DNA from 4 places in the Bradyrhizobium sp. USDA 4510 genome. Region 1 is predicted to be linked to each of the others. Evidence: riboswitches for the same ligand, from Rfam matches in the RefSeq annotation. Region 1 holds a riboswitch; each other region holds the start of a gene.
The links. Region 1 has a riboswitch for cobalamin ahead of ACVMDN_RS33195 (TonB-dependent receptor). Riboswitches for the same ligand answer to the same signal wherever they lie in the genome.

Region 1 (7,808 bases):
GTCATCAAGTTCATGCCGATCGCGCGCCTGAACGCGATTTTGGTGGTGACCAAGAAGCCCGACATGCTGCACACGGCCGCGACCTGGATCAAGCGCCTCGACCGCAACGACACGGCGCGGACCTCGGTCCATGTCTACCGCGTCAAATACGGCGATGCGCGCCAAATCGCGCGGGTCCTGACCGACATGTTCCTTGGCGGATCGTCCGGCAACCTGCTCGACAGTGCCGACAGCCAGCTCGCGCCCGGCTCCGGCACCTCGTCGACCTCGAGCGTCGCCGACCGTCTGTCGCTCAACAACAACAACGGCGCAAATTCAGGCATGAGCGGCTTCGCATCCCGCGGCACGTCGGGGACAGGCGCAACAGGCCAGGGCCTTGGCCAGGGATTCGGCGCCGGCGGGCAAGCGAACAATCCCAACAATCCGGGCCAGGGCAACAATGCCGCGCTGGATGCCGGACGCGGTGCCGGCGGCGGCAACGGGCAGCCCGTCATGCAGGACGTCCGCATCACGCCCGATGTCGTGAACAACAATCTCCTGATCTATGCCGACCAGGCCAACTACCGCATTATCGAGTCGACCCTGCTGCAGATCGACGAGCCGCAGCTCCAGGTCGCGATCGACGCGACGATCGCCGAGGTCACGCTCAACAACACCTTGTCCTATGGCGTGCAGACCTATCTCACCAGCCAGAACCTCGGCCTGAAGCCGAACACCGGCTCGATCCTCGGCACCCAGGCCACTTCCGCTCCCGCGACCACCACCGACGCGACCACCGGCGCGGTCTCGGTCGCGGGGTCGCTCACCAATGCCTTCATCAACCAGAGCTTCCCGGGCTTCAACTTCCTGATCGGAAATGCAACGCAGCCGAGCCTGATCCTGGATGCGCTGCACGCCGTCACCAGCGTCAAGGTGCTGTCCAATCCCTCGCTGGTGGTGATCAACAACCAGGTCGCGACCCTGCAGGTCGGCGACGTCGTCCCGGTCTCGACCGGCAGCGCGACGGTGCTGACCACGAGCAACACGGTGGTCAACACCATCGACTATCGCAACACCGGCATCATCCTGAAGGTCTCGCCACGCGTCAGCGTGAACGGCACCGTGCGGCTCGATGTCGAGCAGGAGATCAGCAACGTTCCCCAAAGCAGCGGCAGCACGGTCAACCTGACGCCGACCGTTTCGGAGCGACGGGTCAAGAGCCAGATCTCGGTGGCCAACGGTCAGACCGTGCTGCTGGCCGGCCTGATCAGCGAACAGCAGAGCGGCGCCCGCAACGCGCTTCCGGTGCTCGACCAGATTCCGGGCCTCGGTGACGCCTTCGGACATCAGAGCAACGGCACCCAGCGTACCGAGCTGATCATCTTCATCCGCCCGCAGATCATCCGCAACGGCTCCGACGCCCAGACTGTGGCCGAGGAGCTTCGATCGAAATTGCGCGGCAGCATCGCCACGACATCGACCAATGCGCCGATCACCACCAGCTATCACTGAGCCGGGCAGCAGGATGCGCCGCGTTCTCGCACAACGGACGGGCCTCTCGGCTTCGCTTGCGATCGCACTTTGGGCGATGACCGCCTCTGTCGCGAGCGCCGACAGCGTCGCGCGCGGATCGACTGCCTTCCATCGCGGCGACTATGTCCGGGCGGCCCGGGAGCTCGCGCCGGCCGCCGAGCGCGGCAATCCGCGCGCCCTCGGCATGCTCGGCTTCTTGTACGAGCACGGCTTCGGCGTGCCGCAGGCCTACGCAGCCGCCGCCGACTGCTACTATCGCGGCGCCGTGCAGGGCGACCCGTTCGCGCAGGCCCAACTCGGCCTGATGTACGACAAGGGTCACGGCGTTCCGACGGATTTCGTGCTGGCCTACAAATGGCTCAATCTGGCTGCGGCCCGCTCGAACGGGCGGCAGCGCGATGTCTATCTCCGGTTCCGCGATGCGGTCGCATCCAAGCTTTCGACCTATGAGATCATTGCCGGACAGCGGTTCGCACTGGAATGGGCCCCCGATCGGCCGGCGCCGGACGTGCACCTGACCGTCAAGTAATCGCGCCTTACGGAGGTGTGCGCACGAGGCTCGCCGACACGCGCCTGCCTCGTACCTTCCGCCGCCGCAACCGGCGCCAGCCGATCACGATCCCGCTGATCGAGATAATCGCACCAGCCGCCGATAGCAGCCACACCACGACGTCGTGCGCCGGCCAGATGCGCAGCAGCAGCGGGACATCGAGGCTGTGCAGCGCGTTGAACAGCCAGCGGTAGGACCGGCGGCTGTCGTCGCTGCGCTCGAGGATCTCGCCGGTGACGGGGGAGATGTGCAGCCAGGTGCGGGCGGGATCGTCGAACCCGATCCGCAATACCGGAAGCTCGCGCGCCTGGTGCAGCGTGTACCAATAGGCGTCGGGTTCATCGAGCTGCCGCGCTGATGTCATCGCAGCGCCGGGCATTGCGTGTCGGGCGGCAGCGATGACCTCGTCGCGCGAGAGGGTCATCCGCGCACCGGTCACAGGATCGGCGATGCTGCGGCCGCCGTTGCCGTCGTCGAGCAACATTAACCGGTGTCCGCCGATCCAGACGAAGCGGGCCTCCACCGCAGGCATCGATGGCGACGACTGGAAGCCAGCGACGATGTCGGCCGTGTCATGGCCGCTATAGCCGATCGCGATCTCGCGGGTGACGCCGCGGCCGGAGAACGCGCCGCCGGGATTGAGCGACAGCCAGCCGCTAAACATCCAGGTCAAGACGCAGATGCCGCCGATCAGGCCGGCGATGTGATGCCAGGCCATCCAGCCGCGATAGGGCGAGATGGCGCCATCAGCGTAGCGGCGCATCAGCCGCAGGCGGAGGACGCCGATCCAGAAGCCGGTGACCGCGACGACGAGGCAGATGCCGGAGATCCACAACACCACGTCGCGCCACAGCGAACCGTCCTTGCGCAACACGGTCGGATAGATCCAGTGCGGGATCGAGCCGAGCCAATTCCAGATCCGCTCGCAACGTGTGGTGTCGAGCGCGATCTCGCCGGTGCGCGAGGAAACATAGAGCTCGGTGCCATCGGCGTCACCGAGGCCGATCAGATAGAGCGGCCGCAACGGATCGAAGCGCGACGTGACTGACCATTGGTCGCGCGTAATCGTTTCGATCAAGCGAGGCTGCAAGGCATGCGGATGATGAGCGGCAATGGCCAGCGCCTGGTCCGGCGTGATCCGGTCAATCACGCTGCCGTCGGTCGCCGAAATGGTGATCGTCCCTCCCTTCCAGCCGGTCACCCGATAGACGGGCGTGTCGTCCATCATCGAAAGCCGCAGGTCACGCGGATAACGCTCGACACCTGCGATCGCCATCGCGCGATCAGGCGTGACCCGCACCTTGCTCCAGGGAATGACAGGAAGCGCGGCGAGGCGCTCGCTGTCGGTAAGGCGCGGAAAGGCCACGTACATCATGACGAGGCCGGAGATGAACCACATCGCGAACAGGAGACACGTCGCAATGCCGATCCAGCGATGGACGATATAGAGCCACCGCCGCCCGCGCCGGATCAGAGCGTTGCGCATGGTCAGAACTTCACGTTGACGGACAATTCGGCGGTGCGCGGCATGCCGAGCAGCCACTGCCCGGTACCGTTCGAGGTCACCGCGTAAGCCTTGTCGAACAGATTGTAGAGGCGGAACGCGACCGTGGTGCGGTCGTCCGGCTTCCACCTGACGCCGCCATTGACCACGTTGTAGCCCGGACGCAGCTGGGTGTTGGCAAGATCGGAGTACATCGCACCGACGATCTGCACGCCGCCATAGGCCGACCAGTTGGGCGCGAAGTCCCAGGTCAGCCAGACGTTCGAGACCTGCTGCGGCACGTTGACCGGGACATTGCCGTTGAAGCTGACGATCTTGCCGCCGACCACCTGGCTGTTGTTGTCGTATCTGGCGCGCAACAGCGCAAGATTGGCGTCGACGCGCCAGCCGTCGCTCAGTGCGAGCCCGATCGATCCTTCGACCCCGCGGGATGATTGCTGGCCGATCTGCAATGCCAGGCCGCCGGTGGGATTGCCGGGATCGGGAATCGTGAGCCCGGTCTTGACGATCTCGTAGGCAGCCAGCGTCCACTCGCCGCGGCCGCCCCAGAACGATTGCTTGACCCCGATCTCGGTCTGCTTGCCGGTCGCAAGCTGGAATGTCTTCTGCGTGGTCGACAGTGAGATCAGATTGCTGACCGGATCGACGCCGACCGCGTACTGGCCATAGAACGCGAGGTTCTTGATCGGCTCGTAAACGAGGCCCGCGCGCCAGCTAGTGCCCGATAGCGTCGTCTCAAAACTGTTTGCCGGCGTCTTGTAGTCGGTGCGGTCCACTTCGGGGCGATCATACCTGACCCCGGTCACCAGCGACAACTGATCGGTCAGCGAGAGCCGATCCTCGGCGAACAGCGCGTATTGATTGACGATCGCGTTGAAGCCCGGCGTGGTCGCCGTCGTCGTGGCGAAGAACGATCCGGGATCGAACACATAAGGATTGACCGACGACGCGCCGCCATAGGGCGAGTTGTTGGTATGGGTGAAGTCGATCCGGTTGACGTCGAACCCGGCGACGACCTGGTTCGCAAGGCCGAACACGTGGCCGCTGAAGGTCGTATCCATCCGGTTGCCGAGCTGCTTCTGGTCGTGGAATATCTCGATATAGCTCGTGCGATCGATCAGCTGGGTCTTCGGATTCCAGGTGTAGTTCTCGATGTCGCGCCAGTGCCGCTCGCTGGTCAGGTAATACAGCGTGTTGTTGACCTTGATGCCGTCGGCGACGTCCCACTCGGTCTTGAACCGGGTCCAGCTGTCCTGATAGCGGATCGCGCTGTCCGCTGCATTGTAGTTCTTGAAGCGCAGCGCGTCCTGGATCGCGCCGTTGATCAGCGGCGTGCCGAAATAGCGCGACGGGCTGCGATCGCCGTAATCTTCCGAGAGCGTGAAGGCGAGATTGTCCGACGCCTGCACCCGCACGGCAGCGGAGACCACCGCGTTCGAGGTCTTGTCGCGATCGACCCAGCTGTCCGACATGTTGCCGGTGGCGTTGATGCGGTACGACACATTGGGATTGATCGGACCGGTGCTGTCCACCGAGAGCCGCCGCGTCATGTTGCTGTCGAGCGAAACCTCGGCCTCGTTATAGGGCGTGCTCTGCGGCTTCTTCGGAATCACGTTGATGACGCCGCCGATCGCGCCTTCGCCGTACAGCACCGAGGCCGGGCCGCGCAGCACTTCGATGCGCTGCGTCGACCAGGTGTCATAGGGGAACGTCAGCGTGCCGGAGCCGATATAGAAGCGCGTGCCGTCATACAGCGTCATCACCGAGTTGCTGCCGGCAAAGCCGCGGGTGCTGAACGACAGGCCGCCATTGCCTGGCGCCGGCGTTGCGACGAACCCGGCCGCGTCCTGGGTGACGGCATCGAGCACATTATGCTGGCCGCGTTCAGCGATGGTCTGCGCCGTGATGATCTCGACGCTGGCCGGCGTCTGCAGCGGCGTCAGGTTGAGACGACTGCCGGTGCCGCCCTGCGTGGTGGCATTGAGCGTCGGCGATGCCGATCCCGGTACGCCCGACGCCGCGACGCGCGGGGCGTTGCCGGCTGTTGCAGGCCTCGGCCGTGGCCGCGCCGCAGCGGTCATGTCACGGCTGCGCGCCGCAGGCTTCGGCTTTGGCGCAGCGGAAGGCGCGACCTCAATCGGATCGAGCCTGGTTGGTGGCGGCGTTTGTGCCGAGCCTTCGGCCGGCAACAACAATGATGACAGGGAGCAGAGAAGACCGAGGCGCCATTTGCGCGCAACGGGAGAGGACGGAGACATGAAAAGGACTCGCGGTAACGTGGCACGTCACCGCGAACGTGGACTGGCGCATTGCCAAAAAAGGCAGTGCTCCGATCCCACCAGGACGCCCCCGCCCGATGTGCTCGCGTGTGACCACGACTGACGGCAGGTCTCCTGGCTCACGGGTCATCGCCTGTCGACGCCTTCCCGGGCCTGATGGCCCAGTGGCAAATTGACGAAAGGCTCGCCGTTTACAGTTGCGGGGACAGCTGCGGCATTGGGGTTACCCTCGCACCGCATTCCCTTTTGATCCCCGAAGGGAACCGTCGGCAAAAACGATAGGTGCTGGCTGCAGAGCTGTCAATTCGATGCGATTGTCGCAGACCTGCTTTGCGGGTGATGCTGCGGCGATGACACAGCGACGTCGAGGGCTGACGCCGAAAAGCAACCCGTCATCCTGAGGAGCGCGGCACGCGCGTCTCGAAGGATGCACGGCCCGGCTGGCGGCCGATTCATCCTTCGAGACGCCGCTTCGCGGCTCCTCAGGATGACGGGAAACGTAGGTTCGCGTCACTGAGCCTCGACGCATCCCTGCATCACCTCATCAATCTCCGCGCGTGACAGCGCACCCATCTCGGCGATGAACACGATGCGCGTGCGCGGCACGCCGGGCGACGGGACGCCGCCCGCAGCCAAGGTCGCGCGGCCGCCGGCGAGTTGAAGCACGGTCAGCCGCCCGGGCTGCTCCACCGTCTCGAACAATCCCTTCGCCCGCGCCAGCTTCGGCGCCAGTCTGCCGATCGCCTGCTGCAAGCGCGGCAGCACGACGGGCCGCTCCGAGGTCCAGCTCAGCGTGTCGAAGCGATCGGACGACGGCCGTCGCGGCGCGGTCTCGCGCGGCGCCGACACATGATCGAGGTCCGCTGGGAACAGCAGCGCGGCCGGCACCTCGCCATGCAAGGCATCGACCACCACGGCCGCCGGACGCACCGCGCGCACGGCGTCGCGGATCGCGGCGCACGCAGCGGCGTCAGTCAGATCGACCTTGCTCAGCGCCACCACATCCGCCGCCCGGAGCTGCGAGCGCAGCAGCGCATCGTTCAGCATCGCCGCAGGCTGCGTCGCGTCGACCACGCACAGCACGGTCTCCAGCGGCGCCTCCTTCCAGATCACGGGATCCATCAGGTTGCGCACGATGTCGGCGGGATCGGCGATCCCGCTGGTCTCGATCACGATGAATTCGGGACGCGGATCACGCCGCAGCAACGTGGCGAGCGTGCGCAGCAGGTCGCCCTCCAGCGTGCAGCAGATGCAGCCATTGCTCAGGCTGACCACGCCGTCGCTGGCGCCGGCGATCAGCTCGGCGTCGATATTGATCGCACCGAAATCGTTGACCACGGCGGCGATGCGCCGCCCTTGCGCATGCGCCAGCAGATGGTTGACGACCGTGGTCTTGCCCGCCCCGAGGAAGCCCGCGACCAGCAGGATCGGGACCGGCACCTCAGCCCCCCGTGATAGGCCGGCGCACCGGCCGGCCGGGACGCGCCGCGACATCGAGCACACCATCGCTGATCAGCGGCTGGCCGCTGACCACGAGATGCCGCACGCCCTCCGCCGGACGATTCATCGCCGAGAAGGTCGCGCGATCGCTCAGCGTCTCGTAGTCGAACACCACAACATCGGCGTCGGCGCCGACCTGCAGCCGGCCCTTGGCCCGCATCGCCGGCGTGCTCGCCGACAGGATCTCGGCCGGGATCAGCGCGCATTTGCGGATGCCCTCGAGCAGCGACACTTTCTTGCGCTCGCGCACCCATTCACGGATGAAGCGGGTGAAGCAGCCGGCCGAGCGCGGATGCGAGGTGGCATCGTCGGGCAGCGGCCAGGCGTCGCCGCTGTAGGGGCGGCCGTCCGACAGCGTCCACGGCATCGCGTCGGAGGCGATCGCGCCGCCCGGATACAGCACCGCCATATCGAGCAGATCGCGATGATGCGCGTTGTTCTCGATGTCGAGCACATGCCACAG
Region 2 (7,808 bases), 440 kb from region 1:
CGTCGTGTTCTTCTGCGCCTTCGGCGAGCGCTCGGCGATGGCGGTGGCCGCCGCGAAGAAGGCGGGACTGGCCAACACCGCGCATATCGATGGCGGCATCGATGCGTGGAAGAAGGCCGGCGGGCCGGTGGTGATGGGATAGTCTCATAACCCTTTAGCCCGCTCGCAAATATCTCACCGTCTGAGGTGCGAGCGAAGCGAGCCTCGAAGGGCGACGGCCACACTCCTTCCGCGAACTCCTGGAAGTATCCGGGCCGTGCATCCTTCGAGACGCGGCTTCGCCGCTCCTCAGGATGACGGGTTTGGAAGGTCACTGCGTCACTCGCTGCAACTCTTCCGTCAGGCGATCCAGCGCATCCGCCAGCATCACGCCGCCGCACACCGTGAGCCGCTCCGGCAGCACGATGCGCTTGCTTTGCGGATAGAAGCGCTCCAGCGCCGGATGCAGCAGGAAGGCGCGACCGTCATCCTCGGCGCGGTCGCCGGCTTCCGACACCAGGATGAAATCCGGCCGGAGTTTTACGATCGCCTCCAGCGAAGCAAACCCGCCTGCGCCGACGCCAAGTTCGCCGGCGGCGTTGGCGAGGCCGGCTGCCGCCAGCAGCGAGCTGACCAGGCTATGGTCGCCCGAGACAAAGCCGCGCCGCTCCAGCGGCAGCACGCGGTAATGATGCGCGCTTGCCGCCGCCCGCGCATGCGCGATCGTCGCATCGAGGCGCGCGATCTCGGCCTCCGCGCGATCGGGATGCTGCACCACATCGCCCATCGCGCGAATCTGGTCCTTCACCTCGTCCAGCGTGCGCGGCACGGTGAATTCGACGAGGTGCAGCCCGTGGGCCTTCAACAGATCGCGGGTCGCGCGCTTGTCGAACAGGCTGACCACGACGAGGTCGGGCTTGAGCAGCAGCACGTCCTCGGCCTCGCCGGACAGGCGCGGAAAGTTTCGCGCCTTCTCCGCGGCCCAGGATTGCCAGGCATCGCGCGAGAAGCGGCTGAGGCCGATAATCTGGTCCGGATCGGCCAGCGACAGCACGAGCTGGTCGCTGCAGACATTCATCGAGACGATGCGCGGTCCGGCGGCGAACGCGGCGCCGGCGGAAATAAGCCACAGCAGTATCGCGACCACCGCACCAAGATGAAGCGAAGCGAGATGGCTGCCACGCTGAAGGTGCGCCCCCTCTCCCGCTTGCGGGGGAGGGTTGGGGTGGGGGTTTCGCCGCGAGCCATATCGTGGAGAGAGCCCCCACCCGCTGCGCTCGTCGAGCGCAGCGACCTCCCCCGTAAGCGGGAGAGGTGAACTGAGCTTGTGGTGAGGCCGTGGCCACATCAGACGTCCGCCCACGGCACGATGACGGCTTCGCGCTGAAATTCGGCGCGATAGGCGCTGACCCGGAACACGCTGGCGAGGACGCTCTCCGACAGTGCCTCGACGGGCGCGCCTTGCGCTGCCAGCCGCCCCTCCGCGAGCACCAGCACATGATCGGCAAAGCGCGCGGCGAGTCCCAGGTCATGCGTCACCACGATCACCAGCACACCGGCATCGGCGACGTTGCGCAGCTTCTGCATCACGTCGATCTGGTGGCGTGGATCGAGCGAGGCGGTCGGCTCGTCGGCGAGGATCACCGGCGCCTCCACCGCGAGCACCCGGGCCAGCGCGACGCGGCTGCGCTCGCCGCCGGAGAGTTCGGTGACGCGGCGATCGCTGAACTCAGTGACGTCGACCGCCTGCATCGCGCGCAGCACCGCCTCCATATCCGTCTGCGACAGCCGCGCCGGATCGGTCGCGCCGTGCGGATAGCGGCCGAGCGCGACGATGTCGCGCGCCGGCAGCGGCCAGTGCACCATGTGCCCCTGCGGCAGGTAGGCAAAACGTTTCGCACGCTCGCGCAGCGGCAGCGACGCCAGCGGATCGCCGCCGATCCGGATCTCGCCGCCCGACGGAATCAGCCCGGAGAGTGCGCGCAGCAGCGTGGTCTTGCCGGCGCCGTTCGGCCCGACCAGCGCGACCAGATGGCCCGATGGCAACGACAGCGAGACATCGTGCAGCACCTTGCGGCTGCCGAGCGAGGCATTGAGAGCGGCGGCGGAGAGCAGCGTCATGCCACGCCTCCGCCGAGCGCGCGGCGTTCGCGCATGATCAGATAGAGGAAGAACGGCACGCCGATGATCGAGGTCAGCACGCCGACCTTGATGTCGGAGGTCGAGGGAATGATGCGCACCGCGATGTCGGCCGCGAGCAGCAACGCCGAGCCGGTGAGCGCACTGGGCACCAAGAGCCGCGCCGGATCGTGACCGATCACGGGACGCATCAGATGCGGCGCAACCAGGCCGATGAAGCCGATCGTGCCGGTGACTGCGACCGCGCCGCCGACGCCAAGCGCCACGCCCGTGATCACGAAGAGCCGCAACCGCCCGACGTCGACGCCGAGGCTCTGCGCCGCCTCCTCGCCAAGCGTCAGCGCGCGGAAGGCGCTCGCCTGGCTGAGCAGGATGGCGGCGCCCGCGACGATGAAGGGCAGCGCCAGCGCCACGTGCTGGAAGCTGCGGTCCTCCAGCGAGCCGAGCAGCCAGAACGCGATCTCCAGCACCACAAACGGATTGCTCGAGAGATTCATCACCAGTGCGGTCGCGGCTCCCGCAAAGCTCGAGATCGCGAGCCCAGCGAGGATCAGGATCAACAGCCCGGCATTGCTGCCGGCGATCGCAAGCAGCGCGAACACCGAGCCGAAGGCGGCGATGATCGCCACCACCGGCAGCGCGTAGGAGCGCACATCGGCGAGGCCCAGCGCGATCACCAGCACCGCGCCGAACGCCGCCGATTGCGGCGCGCCGAATAGCGACGGCGAGGCCAGCGGATTGCGCAGCAGCCCTTGCAGCGCCGCACCGGACAGCCCGAGAATGCCGCCGATCGCAAATGCCAGGATGGTGCGCGGCAGGCGGATCTCGCGCACGATCACCTGCGCCACATCGCTGCCGCCGCCGAACAGCGCCTCGATCACCGCGAGCGGCGACAGCCGCACCGGCCCGATGCCGAGCGAGAGCACACACAGCAGGACCACGAGCGCGAGCAGCGCCGCCGTGGCGCCCCACCGGCGCCGCGCCGCGACCTCGGCCGCCAAGGCAAAATCCTGCGCGCTCATCGGATCCATGCTCTTACAGCGATCGCCGTGGCAGACAAGCGACACTCGACAAAAACCGTGGCCGCGCGGCCGCCGCCCGACTTCCGCCGGATTGACTTTGCTACCCGGCCGAACCCTAGATGAACATGACGGTTCTTTCATGAGATGAAAAGGGAATGCGGTACGGGGAAACTTCCCCAACGCCGCGGCTGCCCCCGCAACTGTATGCGGTGAATCCTTCGTCACAGGCCACTGGGAATCTCGGTCCTGGGAAGGCGACGAAGGGTAACGACCCGCGAGCCAGGAGACCTGCCGTCAGCCGTGGTCACACGCGATGCTGCCGGTCGGGGAGTACAGGCATGAGCTTCACCTGATGCTGTGAGCACGATGGTGAGACTGGTTCGCGGTGACGTGCCACTGACGTTGCCGAGGCCTTGCTTATGTTCTCCTTCCCTTTCCATCGGCGGCGCCGCGCGCTTCTGCTCGCGTCGACGATGATCGCGCCGGCGATCCTTGTCTCCGCAGCGCGGGCGCAGCAGGCACCCGCTCCCGATCAGCTGCCGGCGATCGAAGTCACCAAGCCGGGCGACCAGAACGTCACGCGCGCCAGGCCGGCCGCTGACGAAGCGCCGGCGCCGCGACGCCCGGCGCCGGGCACCTCGCAAGGCAACAATACAGGCAGCGGAGCCGGATCGGGCACGACAGGGACCGGCGTGGCCACCGGAACGGGCGGCACCGGCGGCCGCCAGTTCGCCGGCATTGTCGGCTCCTCCTCGGCCGTGATCACCGCCGACGACATCGCGCATTCGCCGGTGCAGTCGTTACCCGAGATCCTCGCGCAGGTGCCGGGCGTGCAGCTGCAAACGCCCTATGGCGGACCGAACGGCGCCAAGACGTCGGTCGACCTGCGCGGCTTCGGCGCATTCGCGACCGACAATACCCTTTTCCTGCTCAACGGCCGCCGCCTCAACGACGTCGACAAGGCCGGCTTCGACCTCACCACGATTCCGCTCGATTCGATCGAGCGCATCGAGATCACGCGCGGCAACAGCGGCGCGGTGCTCTACGGCGACAACGCGGTGGGCGGCGTCGTCAACATCATCACCAAGACCGGCGTCGGCGGCCCGCCGACGACGATGCGGGCCGAGGCCGGAGTTGGCTCGTTCAACACCCGCATGGCCGCGGTCTCCGCGGCGCTCAATTCCGGCCCGTGGTCCACCTCGTTCTACGGCAACGGCATCAAGTCGGACGGCTACCGCGTCAACAATGCGCTCGACCAGCGCAACGCCGTCGGCAACATCAACTACACGACGCCTGATCTCACCGCCTTCCTGACCGTCACCGGCAGCGACCAGAAGCTCGGCCTACCCGGCGGACGGCTGGTCGATCCGTCGATCGGCGTGAACGAGCTGCTCACCGATCGCCGCGGCGCCGCGACGCCCTTCGACTATGCCAACCAGCAGACCGCCAGCGTCACCGCCGGCTTCACCAAGACGCTGATGAACGGCGTCGACCTCATCGTCGACGGCGGCTGGCGGCAGCGCGAGACGCAGAGCGGCTTCTTCGGCACGGTGCCGACCATCAGCTTCGCCTCGACCTACAATGACGCCGCGCTGCAGACCTGGTCGCTGACGCCGCGGCTCAGCGTCAAGAATGTGATGCTGGGCGTGCCGTCGACGATCCTGACCGGCATCGACTATTACGATTCGAGCTTCCGCGAGGCGCGCGGCGCCTATCAGGGCGTCGACCCGTTCCACATCTACAATATCGAGCAGCAGAGCGTGGCCGGCTATTGGCAACATACGCTGGGCCTGTTGCCAACGACCGACATCTCCTACGGCGCGCGCGTCCAGAATACCAGCATCTCGGCGCGCGATCGCTACGACCCGAATGCGCCGTTCGCGTTCGACACGCAGGCGGCACCGCTCGACAGCAACGAGACGCAATACGCCCTGCATGTCGGCGCCGAGCATCGCCTGACCGACACCTTCTCGGTGTTCGGCCGCGCGGCACGCGCATTCCGCACGCCTGATGTCGACGAACGCGTCGCGTCGGGTCCGTCATTCGACCCGCTGACCTTCGCCCCGATCCCGCAGAATTTCCAGCTCAAGACCCAGACCTCGCAGGATGTCGAGGGCGGCTTTCGCGTCAGGACCAACCTGTTTCAGGTCCAGACCAGCGTCTATCTGATGGATCTCGAGAACGAAATCCATTTCAACCCGGTGCTGTTCTTCAACACCAACCTCGACCCCACCCGCCGCTATGGCTCGGAAACCAGTGCCTCGCTCAAGTTCAGCGATACGGTGACCCTGCGCGGCGGCATGGCGATCACCCGCGCGGTGTTCCGCGAAGGCATCTGGGCCGGCAACGACGTGCCGCTGGTGTCGCGCTACACCGGCAATCTCGGCGTCACCTGGAATATCTGGCAGAACTATCTGGTGTTCGACGCCACGGTGCGGGCCTGGAGTTCGCGCATCATGGACAACGATCAGGCCAACACCCAGAGCCGGATTCCCGGAAACGCCACCGCCGATATCAAGCTGAGCGGGCAAGTTGACCGCTTCTTCTGGTCACTGAGCGTGAACAACCTGTTCAACGCGCTCTATTACGACTACGCCATCGCGAGCACGTTCACCGAAGGCCGCTTCTCGGCCTATCCGCTGCCCGGCCGCACCTACATGGTAAAGGCCGGCGCGACGTTCTAGAGCGTGAACCGGTGGGGCGGGTCTGCCCCGCCGCACCGTCCCCGAACATTACAAACGCACCGAAACTGGGGTAGAGTTCCGGCAGCTGATTTGACCCGCGCAGGGGAAACGCATGGCCAAGGCCGGGAAGCAGACCAAGGGCGGCACGAAGACCAAAGACAAGACCGACGACAAGGCGAAGAAACCTCCGCCAGCCGCAGCGCTACAGGACGATGATTATTACGAGGACGGCGATATCGCCACACCGAAGCTCGACCGCTACGGCAATGATGACGAGCCGTTGTGAGGCCCGGCGAATATCGATCCACAGATCCTGCGCGCAGTCGCGCGCGGCGGCCTCGTAGCTCGCGAGCTACCGAGCCCGGCTCGTCGTCGCCAAGCAGACATTAGGTCGCAGCGAGGTCATCGGCCGGACCACCCTTCCGGATTGGTTGCCCACCCCCTGGATGCTAGGCTTCGCATGGACGCTGGGTCCTTGCTGGGGGCGGTGCCATGAGGTTTGCGAAGGCGGTGCTCACGGTCTTCTGCATGATCGCGTCGATGTGCGACCCGTCCGATGCGCAACAGGCCCCCAGGAAAGTAGGAATCCTCGTCAACGGCAGCCCGTCGCCGCTGTTCGACTCCATCAAGAAGAACCTTCTGAGCGACTTCGCCGAGCGCGGCTATCTCGAAGGACGCGACATCGTCATCGAACCGCGATTTGCCGAATCGAAGCTCGAGCGCCTTCCGGGCCTCGCCTCGGAGCTGGTCGGTGCGAATGTGGATGTCATCCTCGCACTCGGCGGCCCGGCGTCGGTCGCGTCGCAGAAAGCCACGTCGACGATCCCGGTGATCTTTGCGATCGTGACCGATCCGGTCGCGTTGAAGCTTGTCGCCTCGATGGAAAAACCGGGAGGCAACGTCACGGGCCTCACCAACCTCGATCCGCAGCAGGCCAGCGACCAGTTCAAGCTTCTGAAGGAGGCATTCCCCGGGATCACGCGCGTTGCGATTCTCAGTGATCAAACGATCCCGGCGCGGATGAACGCGGGCTCGCCCCGATTGATCGTGCCAACGAGGCAGCAGCCAAGGCCCAGGGGGTGGAGCCGCAAATCGTGAAGGTCAAGGGTGCAGACGATCTGGAGGCCGCGATTGCCGGGATGGCAAAGGAGCGCGCGCAGGCGCTGCTGGTCCTTGAAGTGCCGGTGCCCTGGAGCAATCGAAAACGAGTCGGTGAACTGGCCATCAAGAACCGCTTGCCGGCAATGTTTCCCGGCGGCCAGGCGGACGCCGGCGGGGTGATTACTTATGGGGCCAACGTCGCCGATACATGGCGCGAGTTTGCGACATTCGCCGACAAGATTTTCAAGGGCGCGAAGCCGGGCGACCTGCCAGTCGGCGTCGTCACCAAGCGAGAGCTGATATTCAATCTCCAGGCGGCCCAGGCCGTGGGCGTCGAGATTCCACCGGAGCTCTTGAAGCGCGCAGACAAGATCGTGCGGTGAATTCGCGCTGGAGGGATACTAGCGGAAATCGCCATTCTCGATCGCCTTGATGCTGCCGCGATCGAGCAGATGCGCGCCAAAGCCGCCGCGCGCCAGCGATGAGGCGATCTGCGGTGATGCCAGCAGCAGCACTGTCGTCATCGCAAGCGGCACGGCGCTGAGCCAGTCGAGCCGCACCGGCGTCAGCTCTTCGCTGCTTCCCCGATAGTGCCCTTCGCCCGCGGCGATGCGGCCGCATTCCCGGATCAGGTCACGCCGCGTACCATCGCGCGACGCACTGCCGAGCAGCGCCTGCATCGCCAGATGCGTCCGCACCCCGGCGCGCCCCTCGGCCAGCGGCGCCGGCGTTTCGCCGCGCGAGACGCGCAGCAGCAGGTCGACCAGATCGACGCCCGACTGAAAGGCGTTCATCGGCTCGACCAGCCGTGGGTTGCAGTCGATCAGCAGCGGCGTCGCGCTGTCGAGCGGCATGATGACGTCGACCGAGAGCGCACCGTGCC
Region 3 (7,808 bases), 4.6 Mb from region 1:
TCTTGTCGATAGCGCCTGGAACCGCGCCTCCGACCCGCCGGCGTTTCGTCGCGTGGCTGGCATTGCGGCTGCGATCCTGGTGATCGCGCTGGTGATTGCGCTCGGTTGGGCCGTTCAGTCCGCGCTCGCATCCGGATGGGTTCGCATTGTCCTTGTCGGCGTCCTGGCATGGCCGCTGGTTGCCGTGCGCTCGCTGCATGACCATGTCGCCGCGGTGGCAAGTCCCTTGGTATCCGGCGACATCACGGCCGCACGTTCGGCGGTCGCGCAGATTGTCGGGCGAGATCCGGCAACGCTCGACGATTTCGGCATCGCGCGCGCCACCATCGAGAGCCTCGCCGAGAATGCATCCGACGGCATCGTGGCGCCGGTGTTCTGGGGCGCGCTGTTCGGCCTGCCGGGAATCCTTGGCTACAAGGCGATCAACACGCTGGACTCCATGATCGGCCACCGCACCGAGCGGCACGAAGCCTTTGGCTGGGCAGCCGCCCGGATCGACGATCTCGCCAATCTCATTCCGGCGCGGTTGACGGGTGTTCTGTTCGTGCTGCTCGCGCCGAACCGTTCGCAGGCGTGGTCATGCATGTTGCGCGATGCGCGCCGGCATCGCTCGCCGAATGCCGGCTGGCCGGAAGCTGCGATGGCCGGCGCGCTCGGCGTGCGGCTCAGCGGTCCCCGCATCTATCACGGGCACGTCGCCGATGAGCCCTGGCTGAACGAGGGGGCGCGCGATCCGGCTGCCGCTGACGTCCTCACCGGGTTGAAACTCTATCGCTACGCCATGGTGCTGTTGGCTGCGGCGTTTGTCGCCCTGGCGCTGGCGTGAAGGAGCGGCGCATGCGTGAGCACGGCGGGAACCTTGATGTCGCCCGGCAGCGCTTCGGCGGCGCCGCGGACGACTGGATCGACCTGTCGACCGGGATCAATCGGGTGCCGTATCCCTTGGTCGATGTCGAGCCGCGGCAATGGAGCGCGTTGCCGTCGCGATCCGATCTTGAATCGCTGCACGACGCTGCGCGGCAGGCCTATGTCACCAAGGCGCCGATCGTGGCGATGGGTGGTGCGCAGGCCGCGATTCAGTTGCTGCCGCATCTGGCGCTCAAGGGGCGGGCGCGGATTCTGGCGCCGACCTACAATGAATATGCCGCGGTGTTGTCGGCCGCCGGCTGGGACGTCGCCGAGGTGTCCGATCTCGCCGCGCTGGCGGGAGCGGACATCGCCGTCGTCGTCAATCCGAACAATCCCGACGGACGACGCCATGACCGGCGCGAGTTGCTGGCACTGCTGCCGCGCGTTGGCCGGCTCGTCATCGACGAGAGTTTTGCGGACGCCGTTCCTGACCTGTCCCTTGCACCGGAAGCAGGACACGCGGGGCTCCTGATCCTGCGCTCCTTCGGAAAGTTTTACGGACTTGCCGGCTTGCGCCTCGGCTTCGCGATCGGCAGCGAGGCGGACGTCGCCGCGCTTGCGGCGAGGGCGGGCCCATGGCCGGTTTCGGGAGCAGCAATCGCGATCGGGCGGCGCGCGTTGCTCGATCACGACTGGGCCAAGGCCACGGCCGCGCGGCTCGCGGACGACTGCGTCAGGCTCGATGCAATAGCGCGATCGCAGGGTTGGACGCTGCTCGGTGGCACGTTGCTGTTCCGGCTCTACCAGACGGGCGATGCATTGGCTGCGCAGGAGAAACTTGCCCGTGCGCAGATCTGGTCGCGGGTCTTCCAGCAGAAACCGGGATGGCTGCGCCTCGGCTTGCCGGGCAGTGAGCCCGAGTGGTCGCGCCTTTCCGCCGTGTTGTCGCGCTGATTGCGACGGCGCTGCGCTCCCTCTCCCCGTTCTTACGGGGAGAGGGCTGGGGTGAGGGGCCGCATCCGCATATTCGGCGACAGCTGCGGTTGCGGAGACTCCCCCTCACCCGGAACGCATCTAGCGATGCGTTCCGACCTCTCCCCGCTTGCGCAGGGGTGTCCGGGGAAATTCAGGCATAGCGGAGCTCCATCTGGTCAGGTGAGATGGTTGATTTCCGACGGCTGGGGTTGATGGGCGGAGGTTTGTCGATGGCAGCGAGGGATCGACGCGTGAGCAGGAGCTGGCCGACGAGTTCGGCGAACCTGAGCGGGAGCATTTTGATGCAGTTGGTGTGAGCGGCGATGCGCAGCAGCAGGTAGGCAATCATCGCAGCGAGCACCTGAAGGCGGATCGCGTTGTCGTTGGCGCCGAGGAACTTGCGAATATCGAGATGCTGCTTGATCCAGCGGAACAGCAGCTCGATTTGCCATCGGCTCTTGTAGAGGGCGGCGATCTCGACGGCGCTACGGGCAAGGTCGTTGGTCAGGAGTGTGATCTTGCCGCCTTTCTCGCGTCTGATCTTGATGCGGCGGAGCGGGATTGGAAGGCGCGAATCGCCCTTGCTGGTGAGCTTCACCTCGTCATCGGCAAGGATTTCGAAGCCATCCCCGTTACGCTTGCGGATGGCGCGATGCCTGAGCGAGCGAAGACGGATGCTCGTCTTCGCCCGGGTAACGAAGAAAGCCTTGCTATCATTGATCTTCTGCCACCAGTCGAAACGGCAATAGCCCTTGTCAAACACATAGGTGGTGGCGGGCTGGATTGGGGTCTGTCGGCCGATCTCGATGTCATTGACGTTCGCGGCCGTCATCTCGACGCAGGTCGGGACATCGCTCCTTGGGTCGTAGACGACATGCAGCTTCATGCCGCGGATGCGGCCGTTCCACGTCGCCCAACTGCAGACCTTGCCGAGCGGGATCGGACTGGCGTCGATCAGACGCACCATCTCCATGCCTTCACTCCGCAGCTGGCGACGCGCCATCGCCGACAGCGCCGCAAAGGTTTGCGCGAAAATGCCGATCGGACGGCGGGCATTGGCATCGGACAACGTCGAGCGCAACAGCTTGCCGGTTCCCAAGTGATAGTGATGCTGCGAATTGGCGTTGAAGCCAGTCACCACCCCGCGCAGACTGCTGTTGCCGCTAAGCTGGGCATAGATCAGCGTCACCAGATGATCCCAGCTCCTGAACGACTTGTCGTAGGCATCCCCGTCCAGACGATCCACAACCGTCTGAAACTGCCGTCGATTGATCGGTTCAAGCAGCCTTCCAAAAATGCTACCGCGATATCGCATGCTCGGCCCTCTGTGTCTCGACAACCAGAAAAGACCGATTTGCCTCGGTCCTGCCGAGCATGCACCGCGACACAGTGAATCATTCCCCGGACACCCCTGCCGCACGCGGGGCGAGGTGAGAAGGAATCATCTCGCTTTAACGCGCCAGCGCGAGCAGGCCTTCGACATCGAGATGGGTCTCGATGTGCTCGGCAAGCGCGTCGAGCGCGCTCTCGACCCTGGCGCCGTAGGGCTGATCAGCCGCCGCGATGTCGAGTTGCGCGAGGAAAGCCTTGCGAAATTCGTCCGAGGCGAACAGGCCGTGCAGATAGCTGCCGTGAGCGCGCCCATCTGCGGAAACCGCGCCCTCAGCCGTACCGTCGAATGATGCAAAAGGCCGCGCGCGATCCGGGCCGTCGGTGCGCCCGATATGGATTTCATAGGCGTTGATCGGCTGGCTGGTCGCAGCATGCACCGCGCTGACGCGCGTCAGCGTCTTGTGTTCGGTCATGGTGGTCGTGACATCGAGCAGCCCGAGGCCGCGTGTTTCGCCGGCGGGCCCCTCGATCCCTTCAGGGTCGGCGACGCTGTGTCCAAGCATCTGGTATCCGCCGCACAGGCCGAGGACATGGCCGCCGCGGCGATGATGCGCGAGGAGGTCGATGTCCCAGCCCTGCGCGCGCAGGAAGGCGAGATCGCCGCGGGTCGATTTCGAGCCGGGCAGGATGACGAGCTTCGCATCACCCGGGATGGCTTCGCCCGGACGTACCATCACGAGATCGACGCCGGGCTCGAGCTTCAGGGGATCGAGGTCGTCGAAATTGGCGATCCGCGACAACGCAAGGAATGCGATCTTGTGCTGGCCGGGCTTGCGCGCCTCGCCGAGCCCGAGCGCATCTTCGGCCGGAAGCTCGCCGGCGCGGACGAACCAGGGCAGCACGCCAAATCCGCGCCAGACGGTGCGCTCTTCGATCAAGCGATAGCCGTCATCGAACAATGTCGGATCGCCGCGGAATTTGTTGATGACAAAGCCCTGGATCATCGCCGCATCGTCAGGGTCGATCACCGTCTTGATGCCGACGAGCTGCGCGATCACGCCGCCGCGGTCGATGTCGCCGACCAGCACCACTGGCACGTCGGCTTTGCGCGCAAAACCCATATTGGCGATATCGGACTTGCGTAAGTTAACCTCGGCGGGACTGCCGGCGCCCTCGACCAGCACCAGATCGGCGCGCTGCTTCAGGCGCGCAAAACTCTCCAGCACCGCGCCCATCAGCGATGGTTTCATGCCGGCATATTCGCGCGCGCGTGCGGTGGCGATCCGTTTGCCGTGCACGATGACCTGGGCGCCGACATCGGTCTCGGGCTTCAGCAGCACCGGGTTCATGTCGGTGTGCGGCTCGACGCCGGCGGCGAGCGCCTGCAACGCCTGTGCGCGGCCGATCTCGCCGCCATCGACGGTCACCGCGGCGTTGTTCGACATGTTCTGCGGCTTGAACGGCAGCACGCGCAGGCCGCGCCGTCTCGCGGCGCGGGCGAGGCCGGCGACGATGAGCGATTTGCCCACGTCCGAGCCGGCTCCCTGGATCATCAATGCGCGCGCCATCGTGATGCCCGTCAGAACTCGACGCCCGGCTGGGCCTTGATGCCGGAGCGGAACGGATGCTTTACCAGCGTCATCTCGGTGACGAGATCGGCAATCTCGATCAGCTCCTCCTTGGCGTTGCGCCCGGTGAGCACGACATGGGTCATCGGCGGCTTCGACGTGGTCAGGAAGTCGACGACATCGGCGATCGCAAGGTAATCGTAGCGTAGCGCGATGTTGATCTCGTCGAGCACGACCATGCGCAGGCTCGGGTCTGCGATCAGCTGCTTGGCCTTTTTCCAGCCGGCTTGCGCTGCCGCGATGTCGCGGGCGCGATCCTGCGTCTCCCAGGTAAAGCCTTCGCCCATTGCGTGGAATTGACAGAGATCGCCGAAATGCCCGGTGAGCAGGCGGCGCTCGCCGGTATCCCAGGCGCCCTTGATGAACTGCACCACGGCGCAGGGAAAGCCGTGCGCCACACAGCGCACGATCATGCCGAACGCGGAGGACGATTTTCCTTTGCCGGCGCCGGTATGAACGATGATCAGGCCCTTTTCACCGCTCTTGGTCGCCATGATGCGGTCGCGGGCGGCCTTCTTTTTCGCCATCTTGTCCGCGTGGCGCGCATCCGGCGAAAGATCGGTGCCGACGGCGCCGTCTTCAGCGCCCTTTCCATCAGAAGTCATCACATTCCTTCGGCTTGACAAGTGCGAGGCTTGGACGAATGGTGGTCCTGCGTTGGTTCCTGTCCTACGACAGGCGAAGAGGGAATGCGATAGGGCTCCGCTAAATCGGGCCCGAAGCGCAGCCGCCCCCGCGACCGTGACCGGAGAGATGCCCAAGCCACTGATTCCATACGGAGTCGGGAAGGTGGGCATCGAAGGGTAAAACCTGCTCCGCAAGCCGGGAGACCTGCCAACGCAGCATGTTGTGAAACCGGCGGACGGGGTGTTCCGCGACGGGGAACGAACCTGTCCAAAATCGGTTCGTGTGCCTCATCGCTTCCCGCTGTCAATCCAGGAAGGGCGATGAGCGTTACACTTCATGTCTGCATCACCTGCCGCGCCGGCCAGACGCCGGCGGAAGGTGAGCTCGCGCCCGGTGCACGCCTGCATGCCGCGCTTGTCGAGGCCGGCGTGCCTGATGACGTCAATCTGGTTCCCGTCGCATGCCTGTCGGCCTGCAGCCAGGGTTGCTCGGTCGCGCTCAGCGCGCCGGGGCGCTGGTCCTATGTCTACGGCCGACTGTCCGCTGATAATGCCGCGGATGTGATCGCCGGTGCCTCCGCCTATGCGGCGGCGCCCGACGGCATCGTGCCGTGGCGCAGCCGTCCGGAAATCTTCCGCAAGCAATCGCTCGCCCGCATTCCACCTCTTCCCGTCGTGCCGGAGGCCGCAGAATGACCACGCTCGCCAAAATTCCGGTCACCGTCGTGACCGGCTTTCTCGGCTCCGGCAAGACGACGCTGATCCAGCATCTGATCCGCAATGCCAACGGCAAGAAGCTCGCGGTGCTGGTCAACGAATTCGGCAGCGAAGGCGTCGACGGCGACATCCTGAAGTCGTGCGCCGACGCCAATTGTCCGGCCGAGAACATCGTCGAACTCGCCAATGGCTGTATCTGCTGCACCGTCGCCGACGATTTCATCCCGGCGATGGAGCAGTTGCTGGCGCGGAACGTGAAGCCCGATCACATCGTGATCGAAACTTCCGGGCTCGCGCTGCCGAAGCCGCTGCTGAAAGCGTTCGACTGGCCGGAGATCCGTTCGCGGATCACGGTCGACGGCGTGATCGCGCTCGCCGACGCCGAGGCCGTCGCCGCCGGCCGTTTTGCGCCTGATCCGGCCGCGGTGGATGCGCAGCGTGCGGCGGACGACAATCTCGACCACGAGACGCCGCTGTCGGAAGTGTTCGAGGACCAGATCGCATGTGCCGATATCGTGCTGCTGACCAAGGCGGACCTCGCGGGGGCGGAGGGGATCAAGGCAGCGAAAGAGGTGATCGCGGCCGAGATGCCGCGCGAGGTGCCGATGTTGCCCGTCGTCGACGGCACGATCGACGCGCGCGTAATCCTCGGGCTCGGGGCGGCGGCGGAAAGCGATCTCGCGGCGCGGCCGTCGCATCACGATGGCGAGGAGGAACACGAGCACGACGATTTCAATTCCGTCGTGATCGATCTTCCGGAAGTTTCGGATGTCGACGCGCTGGTCGCCTCGATCAAGGGGCTGGCGCGCGAGCAGAACGTGCTGCGCGCCAAGGGCTACATCGCGGTCGAAGGCAAGCCGATGCGGCTGTTGGTGCAATCGGTCGGCGAGCGGGTGCGGCATCAGTTCGACATGCCCTGGGGCGCCCGGGCGCGGCAGTCGAAGCTCGTCGTGATCGGCGAACATGCCGACATCGATGAAGCCGCGATCAGGGCACGGCTTGGTGTCTGATGCACGTCGTCTTCCGCGAGAGCCGCGGCCTTGAGGAGACCGCGACGCCAAGGGACCTCGGCCAGGATCCGGCCGATCTCGTGGTGTTGTCGTTTTCCGACAGCGATCTTGCTGCCTTCGCGGCCGGCTGGCGGCGCGGCCGTGCTGCGCTGCCGTCGCTGCGGCTCGCCAATCTCGCGGAGCTGCGCCATCCGCTGTCGGTCGATACCTATATCGAGCGGACGCTCTCGCACGCCCGCGGCATTCTGGTGCGGCTGATCGGCGGCGAGCCCTATTGGTCATACGGGCTGGCCGCGGTGCATCGGCTGGCGAAGGAGCGCGGCATTGCCCTGGTGGTGCTGCCGGCGGATGGCCGCGACGATCTGCGGCTCGATGAATTCTCGACCTTGCCGGTCTCGACGCTGCGCCGTCTGAAGGTGCTGTGCGACAAGGGCGGCCCGGTTGCCGCGCAGGCCGTGATCGCGCAACTGGCGCTGGCGTCCGGACTCTATGCCGGGCCGGTGGTCGGCGAGATCGATCTTCCCGAGATCGGCGTCTACGATTCCCGGCGCGGTGCCATCACGGCGTTGCCGGCACCGGACGGCCGGCCGCGCGTGCTGGTGACGTTCTATCGTTCCTACCTCGCGGCAGGCGATACGGCGCCGGTCGATGCATTGATCGATGCATTGCGT
Region 4 (7,808 bases), 6.6 Mb from region 1:
TGGAATAAAGCCGAGTACACCAACGGCCGTCGCTGTCCAGTCGAGCAGCTTCGAGCCGACCTTCAGCACGTCATCAAGTGCATGCATGAGGGCGCCACCGTTCTTCTTGGGAGACTTGATGTCGGGCTGGTCTGCCACGCCATCCATCATGTCCGCGGTAGCCTCCTGTTCGGCAGGCGTTTGAGCGGCATGCGTCTTCAACTGCGGAGCAGCGCGGTTCGCACCAGACATGTTATTGAAGAACTGCTTGAAATCATTTCCGCTGATGTTTCCGGAATCAACCGTGTGGCCGCCGCCGAAGTCGAAAAACTTGTGGTGGGTTTTGTAGCCGGTAATCGCGTTGTTCATCAACCCAAACAGCACAGGATCCGAGAGCAGCTGGGAGGCCGCTTTTCGTACCTCGGGAGAAAGATTCTTGTCGTCCACCATACTCGCGAGCTTTTCCCGGGTCAGAACGCCATTTCCAAAGAAAGCGTCCTGGTTGTTGTTAATCGTGTCTAGTGTGCTCAGCTCGGGTCGGCTGAGACTCATCGATGATGAAGCGACCTGCAAAAAGTCCTCTTTGTGGACCTTATCGATCGAGCCGCCGTATAACTGCTTCCATTGATCCGGGTGGTCGAGAAAATATTGAGCCGCCGCGAGGACCTGTGGGGGGCATTTGCCAATGTCGGCGTTGCCGTCCACGATGTGTCTGAAATCCGCAAGGCTCAAGTTCTTGGGCAGGTTATCGGAATAGCGGTAGAGCTCGCGCATGGCATCGGTCAGGGTCATGACCGATGGCTCACCATTTCCGGTCCCGTCGGATGGTATGTAGTTCTGCTCGTAGGTCCGCGCCCGCTGCTCTTGGAACGCGGCAACTTGGGGGTGGTGATCGGAAAAGCCGCAGAGATCGCCCACCTTGATCTTGCCGCCACAGCGGCCGTCGCCTTGCGAACCGATCGCATAAAAGAGCTCCGGGTCCTGTTGCAGCGCTTCGATCGCCGCCTTTAGATCCGGCGGTGTCGAGGGATCGTTGGCCAAATCTCCCAGGGACTTCCAATCAAGCGGACATTTGTCCTTGTGGCGGTTCAGGACAGAGACAATCTGCAGTTCCGCATTAGTCAGCGTGCCACCATTCCAGGTGATCCTTGAGCTTTGTACGGGTGCCTCCGCAATGATTGGGCTGCTCGCAGCACAGGACGGCTGTGGGTCATCCTGATATGCATCCAGTGCCGCCCTAATCTCTGGTGGAAGAATACTCCGCGTCTCCCGCGTGAGTTCCTCTGTCAGTTGCTGGGCTGCGTCTGTCGGCACCGGCTCCTGCGGTGCGGAATGATCGCTAGTCGCGTCCTTCGACGCGAGGCTGACCAACATCGCCTGAAAGCTGGAAAAGTCCTGCGCCGAAGAGGGCGGGGCGGGCATTCCGGGTAAAGCCACAGTTGAATTGGCGGTTGGCGATAGGTCGACTGACATTATACGTTCTCCGATTTAAGGGTGCACCACAAGACGGTCACCTAGTTGCGGCCCGAGATCGCGACGAACAAGGAGTGTTGAGCGGCAGAGTTCAACAGGTCCTACCACTTGCATCCTGTTGCTCGGTGCGCCTCCAGCGCTCAGTTCCGCGACCATCCATGGGGACACCGCCGTCTTCACGCCGTATGCTAGGACGGACAAGCTTTCGAGAAGCTGACGGCGCTCAGACGATTTCGACACGATTGATGACATGGCCTTGCCAGTAAGGCCGGACGGATTTTCAATGCCGGTGTCAGCTTTGTATGGTTGCGTTGACTTGGCCTGGTGCAATTCCCGTCTGCCGATCCGCAGCATTCGTTGATTTGGTCTAACGATCTCGCAAGATCTCCGGAGCATCTCAAGATGGGGCACTGGTTTCGCGCTCGATGATCATCAGGTGACGAAGGCTCGTCAGCTTTCGGTCAGCTTGCGTTTCTAGGGTGCTGGCCCATTCGCGCTCACGAAGGTGCCAATCTCATCACGTGACAAAACGGTTCTTCTCATGTTGCCTGCCGTTGCCTCGATCTCTCTCAACCCGGCTGAATGGTTCTCCAGCGGCTGTTTATCGGTGCGGGACCAGTTTCATGATAGTCTTGCGCAGGCAGCTTCGAAGCAAGGTGCAGCTTCGTGGGCCTGCCGCCTGGCATCCGGCAGGTAAACCGGAAGGTAGGGATCATTTCGATTCGGCCTTGACGAACCTGTGGGATGTTGGCGATCGCGTCATTCAGGTTTCGCTCATCTCCAAGGGCGCCGGCGCCGTCAGCTTATCTCTGAATAAGCTTCTATCGGTGGGCTGAGCGGGCTGATGGTTTCTTCGCACAACAGCAGGATCGCTCGCGCCGCGACGCGCAGAGGGGGTGATGCGCTTGTTCACTTGCCACTTCTGCTACCGCATCGGCGGATGTAAGGGCCTACACCCTATATAACCAAAGTGCAGGCGGGTACGAAGGCAACAGCCGTCGAGCTGCTTGCAAATGAGAGGAGACATTGCGTTGCGGATAGATTTCTCGCGCATCAATCGGTCTAAAGCTGCATTCCACGATATTTATGCTTCGGATGATCCGAGGGCATATTTCTCGGTCCTCGGAGACCTGGATTATATGATACCGGACGTGGCTGAGCCGGTTGTGCGCCAAATACTGGCAGCGAAAGCTTCGGCCACCGGCCTCAAGCCCGTCGTGCTCGATGTTGGTTGTTCGTACGGTATCAATGCAGCGGTGCATCGCTTTCCGCTGACCTTCGCGGGCTTGCGTCACCGCTACGCCCGGCGTGAGATGAGAGCGATCAGCTCTGAGACATTGGTGAGTCTCGATCGCAGTTTCTATGCAGCCTGGCCTGATGTCGGGTTGGCACGCTTTATCGGCCTCGATGTGTCGGCAGCGGCGGTCAGCTATGCGAAGAATGTTGGCCTTTTAGAGCAGGGCATTGTCGCTGACCTTGAAAAGGAGGCGCTATCGATGGACAGCGCGCGCATTCTCCGCTCCGTGGATGTTATCATGTCGACCGGATGCATCGGCTACGTTACCGAGAAGACGTTCGGCGAGATTCTCGATGCGGCAGAGAAGCAACCATGGATCATCTCCTTCGTGCTACGAATGTTCCCATTTGAATCGCTCGCCGCGACGTTCGCAAACCGTGGTCTTGTGACAGAACGTCTTGCCGGCGCAACGTTTATCCAGCGTCGCTTTCGCGATGCTGAAGAATTTGAGAGCTGTTTGGCCAGCTTGGCGGCCCTTGGCGTGGATGCCACCGGCCTCGAATCGGAAGGGCTGTTTCACGCCGATCTGATCTTGTCTCGCCCCGAGGCGGATGCGCGCGCCATGCCTTTGGAAGACATTGTCACTGTCGCCAGCGGCAGGGGACGGCCGATCGGACCCCGTTACGTTCATGTTGAAAGTAAGGAGGGCTTGCAGGTCGCGCTGGAGCCGTGACAGGCGTGGGACCACTGTGCAGCGCGATTCGGTTCGGGGCTGGATGCAAGGCCATTCCGGTCGACGGCGCGCCAGAGCCGATGTTGTTCGCCCGCGAGTGGATAACGAATTCGTCCAGATGCCATTGGTCGCGGCGAGCAGGAGCGCTGCGAATCAAATCAAGCGTCTGGCCGAATTGCTCCTCTACTGACGCGCCGTTTCTTAGATTCCATCAATGCGACGTGCGAGCCAGGAATTCCCTCGACCTTTGCGCAGGCTTGACGGAAACCGGTAATGCAGCCCAACGGCATATCCAATCACCTGCAGCAGAAGCCGACAGCGGCGACAAAGTCGTCCGGGCTTCGGTATGTTTTTGCGTTTCAATCTGGATCTCCCCAGTTGACGAATCCCGGCGAGTAGTGCCTATGTCTAGCCAGTCACGGTCTTCTGGCCCCAACATTTTGTAGGTCGGAAGCTAAGAGGGAACCCGGTGCGCCGAACGGCTACTCCGGGGCTGCCCCCGCAACTGTAAGCGGCGAGCGGTTGTCATCATGGTCACTGGCGCAGCACAGCGCCGGGAAGGCCGACAGCCGCGGCGACCCGCGAGCCAGGAGACCTGCCGCGACTGAACGAAAGTCCTCGGGCGGGGTGCCCCGTTGGGTCGCTTGCAGCCGGAGACGTTTGACCGGTTTCCTCGCAAGTCATCCGCGCAGTCCCCCCCGCCTAACATCGCGGGGTTGCCGATGTCGCCGTCTTACGATTTCGATCAGCATGGTCATCTCATTGAGGAGCCGGCGCGCGTGAGGTCGCAGCCATTGCAGGCAGAGCCCAGCGCGCCTGAGTTGTGTCTTGTGCCGCCGCCGTCGCCGGCCCCGCTGCCGTACCCCCTTGCGCCATCGCCAAAGCCGGCCGATCTCAAGCTCGATCGGACGCGCGACGACCTGTTGACGCCGTTCGGCAAGCTGACGCTGAGCGACCGTTATCTGCTCGCCGGCGAAATGATCCAGGACATGTTCGCGCGGGTGTCTTGCGCCTTCGCGGATGATGTTGCGCATGCCCAACGTCTCTACGATGCGATGTCTCGGCTGTGGTTCATGCCAGCCACACCGGTGCTCTCCAACGGCGGCACGACGCGCGGCCTGCCGATTTCCTGCTTCCTTAACTCGGTGTCGGACTCGCTCGAAGGCATCGTGGGCACCTGGAACGAGAACGTATGGCTTGCCTCTAACGGTGGCGGCATCGGCACCTACTGGGGCAATGTTCGCTCGATCGGCGAGCAGGTGAAGGGCGGCGTTACCTCAGGCATCATCCCGTTCATCCACGTCATGGACGGCCTGACGTTGGCGATCAGCCAGGGCTCGTTACGGCGCGGCTCGGCTGCGGTCTATCTCGATATCCACCATCCCGAGATCGAGGAGTTCCTCGAGATCCGCAAGGCGTCCGGCGACTTCAACCGCAAGAGTCTCAACCTGCATCACGGCATCAACGTCACCGATGAGTTCATGCGTGCCGTAGGCGCCGGCACTGCGTTCGCTCTGCGCAGTCCGAAGACCAAGGAGGTTATCCGCGAAATCGACGCCCGCCAGCTGTGGCAACGCATCCTGGAGAACCGGCTGCAGACGGGGGAGCCTTATCTCTTGTTCATCGATACAGTGAACCGCGCGCTCCCCAAGCACCAGCGCGAGCTCGGCCTCAAGGTCTCAACGTCCAACCTGTGCAGCGAAATTACCCTGCCGACCGGCATCGATCATCGCGACGAGGAGCGTACCGCCGTGTGCTGCCTGTCGTCGCTCAACCTCGAGACCTGGGACCAGTGGAACGAGGAGCCTGGCTTCATCGAGGACGTCATGCGCTTCCTCGACAACGTGCTGACCCACTTCATCACGGTGGCGCCGGGCGTCATGAAGCGTGCCCGCTACGCCGCCTTGCGTGAGCGTTCCGTCGGCCTTGGCGTCATGGGCTTCCACTCGTTCCTGCAGGCCAAGAGCATTCCGATGGAAAGCGTCGTGGCCAAGTCGTTCAATCTGAACATGTTCCGGAAAATCCGTCGCGATGCTGATGCGGCATCCGTGACGCTCGCGCGCGAGCGGGGGCCGTGCCCGGATGCCCTGGAACGAGGCGTGATGGCCCGCTTCAGCCATAAGATCGCGATCGCGCCGACCGCCTCGATAAGCATTATCTGCGGCGGCACCAGCGCTTGTGTAGAACCCATCCCGGCCAACATCTACACCCATAAGACCTTGTCCGGCGCCATCTCGGTGCGTAATCGGCATCTCGCCAAGCTGCTGGCCGCCAAGGGCGCCAATACTTCGGCGATCTGGCAGTCCATCATCGCCGCCGAGGGTTCGGTCGCCCATCTCGACATCCTCTCGGAAATCGAGAAAGCGGTCTTTCGCACCGCCTTCGAGATCGACCAGCGCTGGATCGTCGAACTTGCCGCCGACCGCGCCGCGTTCGTCTGCCAGAGCCAGTCGGTCAACCTCTATCTGCCGGCTGACGTCGATAAATGGGATCTTCACATGCTGCACTGGACGGCATGGAAGCGGGGGGTGAAGAGCCTCTACTACTGCCGTTCAAAATCTATTTCGCGCGCGGCGTTCGCCGGCGCCATCGCCGATGGCGACAAGGCTGCGCCCCCGCAACCATCGCAGCAGCGCACCGACTATGAGGAGTGCCTCGCATGTCAGTGATCGATCTCTCGTCCGTCGATCCGCGTACGCTGATCGGCAAGCAGCGCGTCGGCCTCCTCGACTCGACCGGCAGCTACGACGTTGATCGCTACGCCTGGGCTTACGAGTTCTGGAAGCGCCAGCAGCAGACCCATTGGATGGGGGAGGAGGTGCCGCTCGGCGCAGACCTCAAGGACTGGGCGTCGGACCGCGTCACCGACAACGAACGTGCGCTGCTCACCCAGATCTTCCGTTTCTTCACTCAATCGGACATCGAGGTCGGCGACAACTATCTTAAGCGCTACATCCCGATTTTCCAGCCGCTCACCGTCCAGATGATGATTGCAGCTTTCACCAACATGGAGACGGTCCACATCGATGCCTATGCGCTACTGCTCAAAACGCTCGGTATGCCCAAAACCGAGTTCGAGGCATTCCGCGGCTATGCCGAGATGCGCGCGAAGGCCGACTACATGCACGAGTTCGGCGTCGGCACCGTGGCCGATGTCGCCCGGACGTTGGCGATGTTCGGCGCCTTCACCGAAGGCATGGCGTTGTTCGCGAGCTTCGCGATGCTGCTCAACTTTCCGCGCCACAACAAGATGAACGGTATGGGACAGATCGTAAGCTGGTCAGTGCGCGACGAGAGCCTGCATTGTGAGGGCATCATAAAGCTGTTTCACGAATGGCACCGCGAAACTGGCGCGGTGACGCGCTCCGTCCGTGACGATATCATCGACGTCGCCAAGACCATGGTGAAGCTGGAGGAGAACTTCGTCGACCTCGCCTTTGGCCTCGGCGAGATCGAGGGTATGAATCCCGAGCAGATCCATGCCTACGTCCGCTACGTCGCCGACTGGCGACTGACCCAGCTGCGGATTGCCCCGGTATTCGGCTTCTTCGAGGCTAAGGAGGGCGGGTTCATCCGGCTCAAGGCACATCCGCTGCCATGGCTCGTGGAGATTCTCAACGGTGTCGAGCACGCCAATTTCTTCGAGCAGCGCGCCACGGAATACTCCAAGGCGGCGAGCCGCGGCAGCTGGGATGGCGAAGACGGGGTGTGGGCAGCTTTCGGCCGGACGTAGTCATGCTGGAGCTAATCATCAAGGGCGATTGTGCATGTGACGATCGCGTTGATGATCAAGGCTGCCGACTTCGTGGCGTCGGCACAGCGGGACGGAGAGACTAAAACGACAGGAGGACGGCTGCGATCGTTCATCTCGAGCGTGCAGCTATTCTGACTTGACCGATTCTGTAATGATCAAGTGGGCTTAAACCAGGTGAATGGCAATATTTGCCGGCTGCGGGCCCGTACCAACTGCTGCTGCCGTCGCAATTTTTAATCTATCCGCTTCCAGGACGTGGCCCAGCCAAGGTACGGCCCGTCCCTAGCGGATACGCGGATCTTCCTCAGAGTCGGAGTCCAAAGATCTATTTTCAGCCGGCTCTTCAGGCCAAAGGGTTTGGTCCAGCGACGGTGTAAGACGAATGAAGCCCTCTTCTCTCCATTCGGCTGTGTGAGGCACGCCGAGAAAGGTAAAAACCTTTGTGGGGTGGTCCTTGCTCGGCTTCACTCCGCTGCGCTCAAGCATATCGATCTGAGCGGCTGTGGCCGTTTGGCCAGTGAAAACCCAGTAATCCTTGGCGAGACGTCCGTTCAGCATCCGGAGCTCGGAAAGTTCTGGTGGTGCAGTTTCGGACGGACCAGCCTGAGAGGGGCCCGCTTGCAATGGCCGAG

Region 2: linked by a shared signal. The riboswitch ahead of ACVMDN_RS35220 (TonB-dependent receptor) and the one ahead of ACVMDN_RS33195 (TonB-dependent receptor) in region 1 are both predicted to bind cobalamin.
Region 3: linked by a shared signal. The riboswitch ahead of ACVMDN_RS11075 (DUF1636 family protein) and the one ahead of ACVMDN_RS33195 (TonB-dependent receptor) in region 1 are both predicted to bind cobalamin.
Region 4: linked by a shared signal. The riboswitch ahead of ACVMDN_RS02305 (ribonucleoside-diphosphate reductase subunit alpha) and the one ahead of ACVMDN_RS33195 (TonB-dependent receptor) in region 1 are both predicted to bind cobalamin.

Annotation. Positions count from the first base shown of each region.
Region 1 is NZ_JBSSBT010000001.1:7,103,215-7,111,022, forward strand. It holds gene gspD (type II secretion system secretin GspD) at 1-1,491, shown strand, start outside; gene ACVMDN_RS33185 (tetratricopeptide repeat protein) at 1,568-2,041, shown strand; gene ACVMDN_RS33190 (cytochrome b family protein) at 2,049-3,548, opposite strand; gene ACVMDN_RS33195 (TonB-dependent receptor) at 3,551-5,824, opposite strand; cobalamin riboswitch at 5,933-6,128, opposite strand; gene ACVMDN_RS33200 (CobW family GTP-binding protein) at 6,356-7,285, opposite strand; gene ACVMDN_RS33205 (amidohydrolase family protein) at 7,287-7,808, opposite strand, start outside.
Region 2 is NZ_JBSSBT010000001.1:7,548,017-7,555,824, forward strand. It holds gene ACVMDN_RS35200 (MBL fold metallo-hydrolase) at 1-142, shown strand, start outside; gene ACVMDN_RS35205 (ABC transporter substrate-binding protein) at 311-1,126, opposite strand; gene ACVMDN_RS35210 (ABC transporter ATP-binding protein) at 1,327-2,100, opposite strand; gene ACVMDN_RS35215 (FecCD family ABC transporter permease) at 2,097-3,140, opposite strand; cobalamin riboswitch at 3,253-3,450, shown strand; gene ACVMDN_RS35220 (TonB-dependent receptor) at 3,560-5,824, shown strand; gene ACVMDN_RS35225 (hypothetical protein) at 5,937-6,110, shown strand; gene ACVMDN_RS35230 (ABC transporter substrate-binding protein) at 6,317-6,922, shown strand; gene ACVMDN_RS35235 (ABC transporter substrate binding protein) at 6,919-7,308, shown strand; gene ACVMDN_RS35240 (ATP-grasp domain-containing protein) at 7,327-7,808, opposite strand, start outside.
Region 3 is NZ_JBSSBT010000001.1:2,500,582-2,508,389, forward strand. It holds gene cbiB (adenosylcobinamide-phosphate synthase CbiB) at 1-826, shown strand, start outside; gene cobD (threonine-phosphate decarboxylase CobD) at 838-1,803, shown strand; gene ACVMDN_RS11060 (IS4 family transposase) at 1,976-3,139, opposite strand; gene ACVMDN_RS11065 (cobyric acid synthase) at 3,276-4,724, opposite strand; gene cobO (cob(I)yrinic acid a,c-diamide adenosyltransferase) at 4,736-5,389, opposite strand; cobalamin riboswitch at 5,426-5,637, shown strand; gene ACVMDN_RS11075 (DUF1636 family protein) at 5,732-6,106, shown strand; gene cobW (cobalamin biosynthesis protein CobW) at 6,103-7,137, shown strand; gene cobN (cobaltochelatase subunit CobN) at 7,137-7,808, shown strand, end outside.
Region 4 is NZ_JBSSBT010000001.1:482,953-490,760, forward strand. It holds gene ACVMDN_RS02290 (HrpF/NolX family T3SS translocon protein) at 1-1,353, opposite strand, end outside; gene ACVMDN_RS02295 (nodulation protein NolB) at 2,076-2,288, shown strand; gene ACVMDN_RS02300 (class I SAM-dependent methyltransferase) at 2,466-3,422, shown strand; cobalamin riboswitch at 3,825-4,039, shown strand; gene ACVMDN_RS02305 (ribonucleoside-diphosphate reductase subunit alpha) at 4,202-6,091, shown strand; gene ACVMDN_RS02310 (ribonucleotide-diphosphate reductase subunit beta) at 6,082-7,155, shown strand; gene ACVMDN_RS02315 (hypothetical protein) at 7,459-7,734, opposite strand.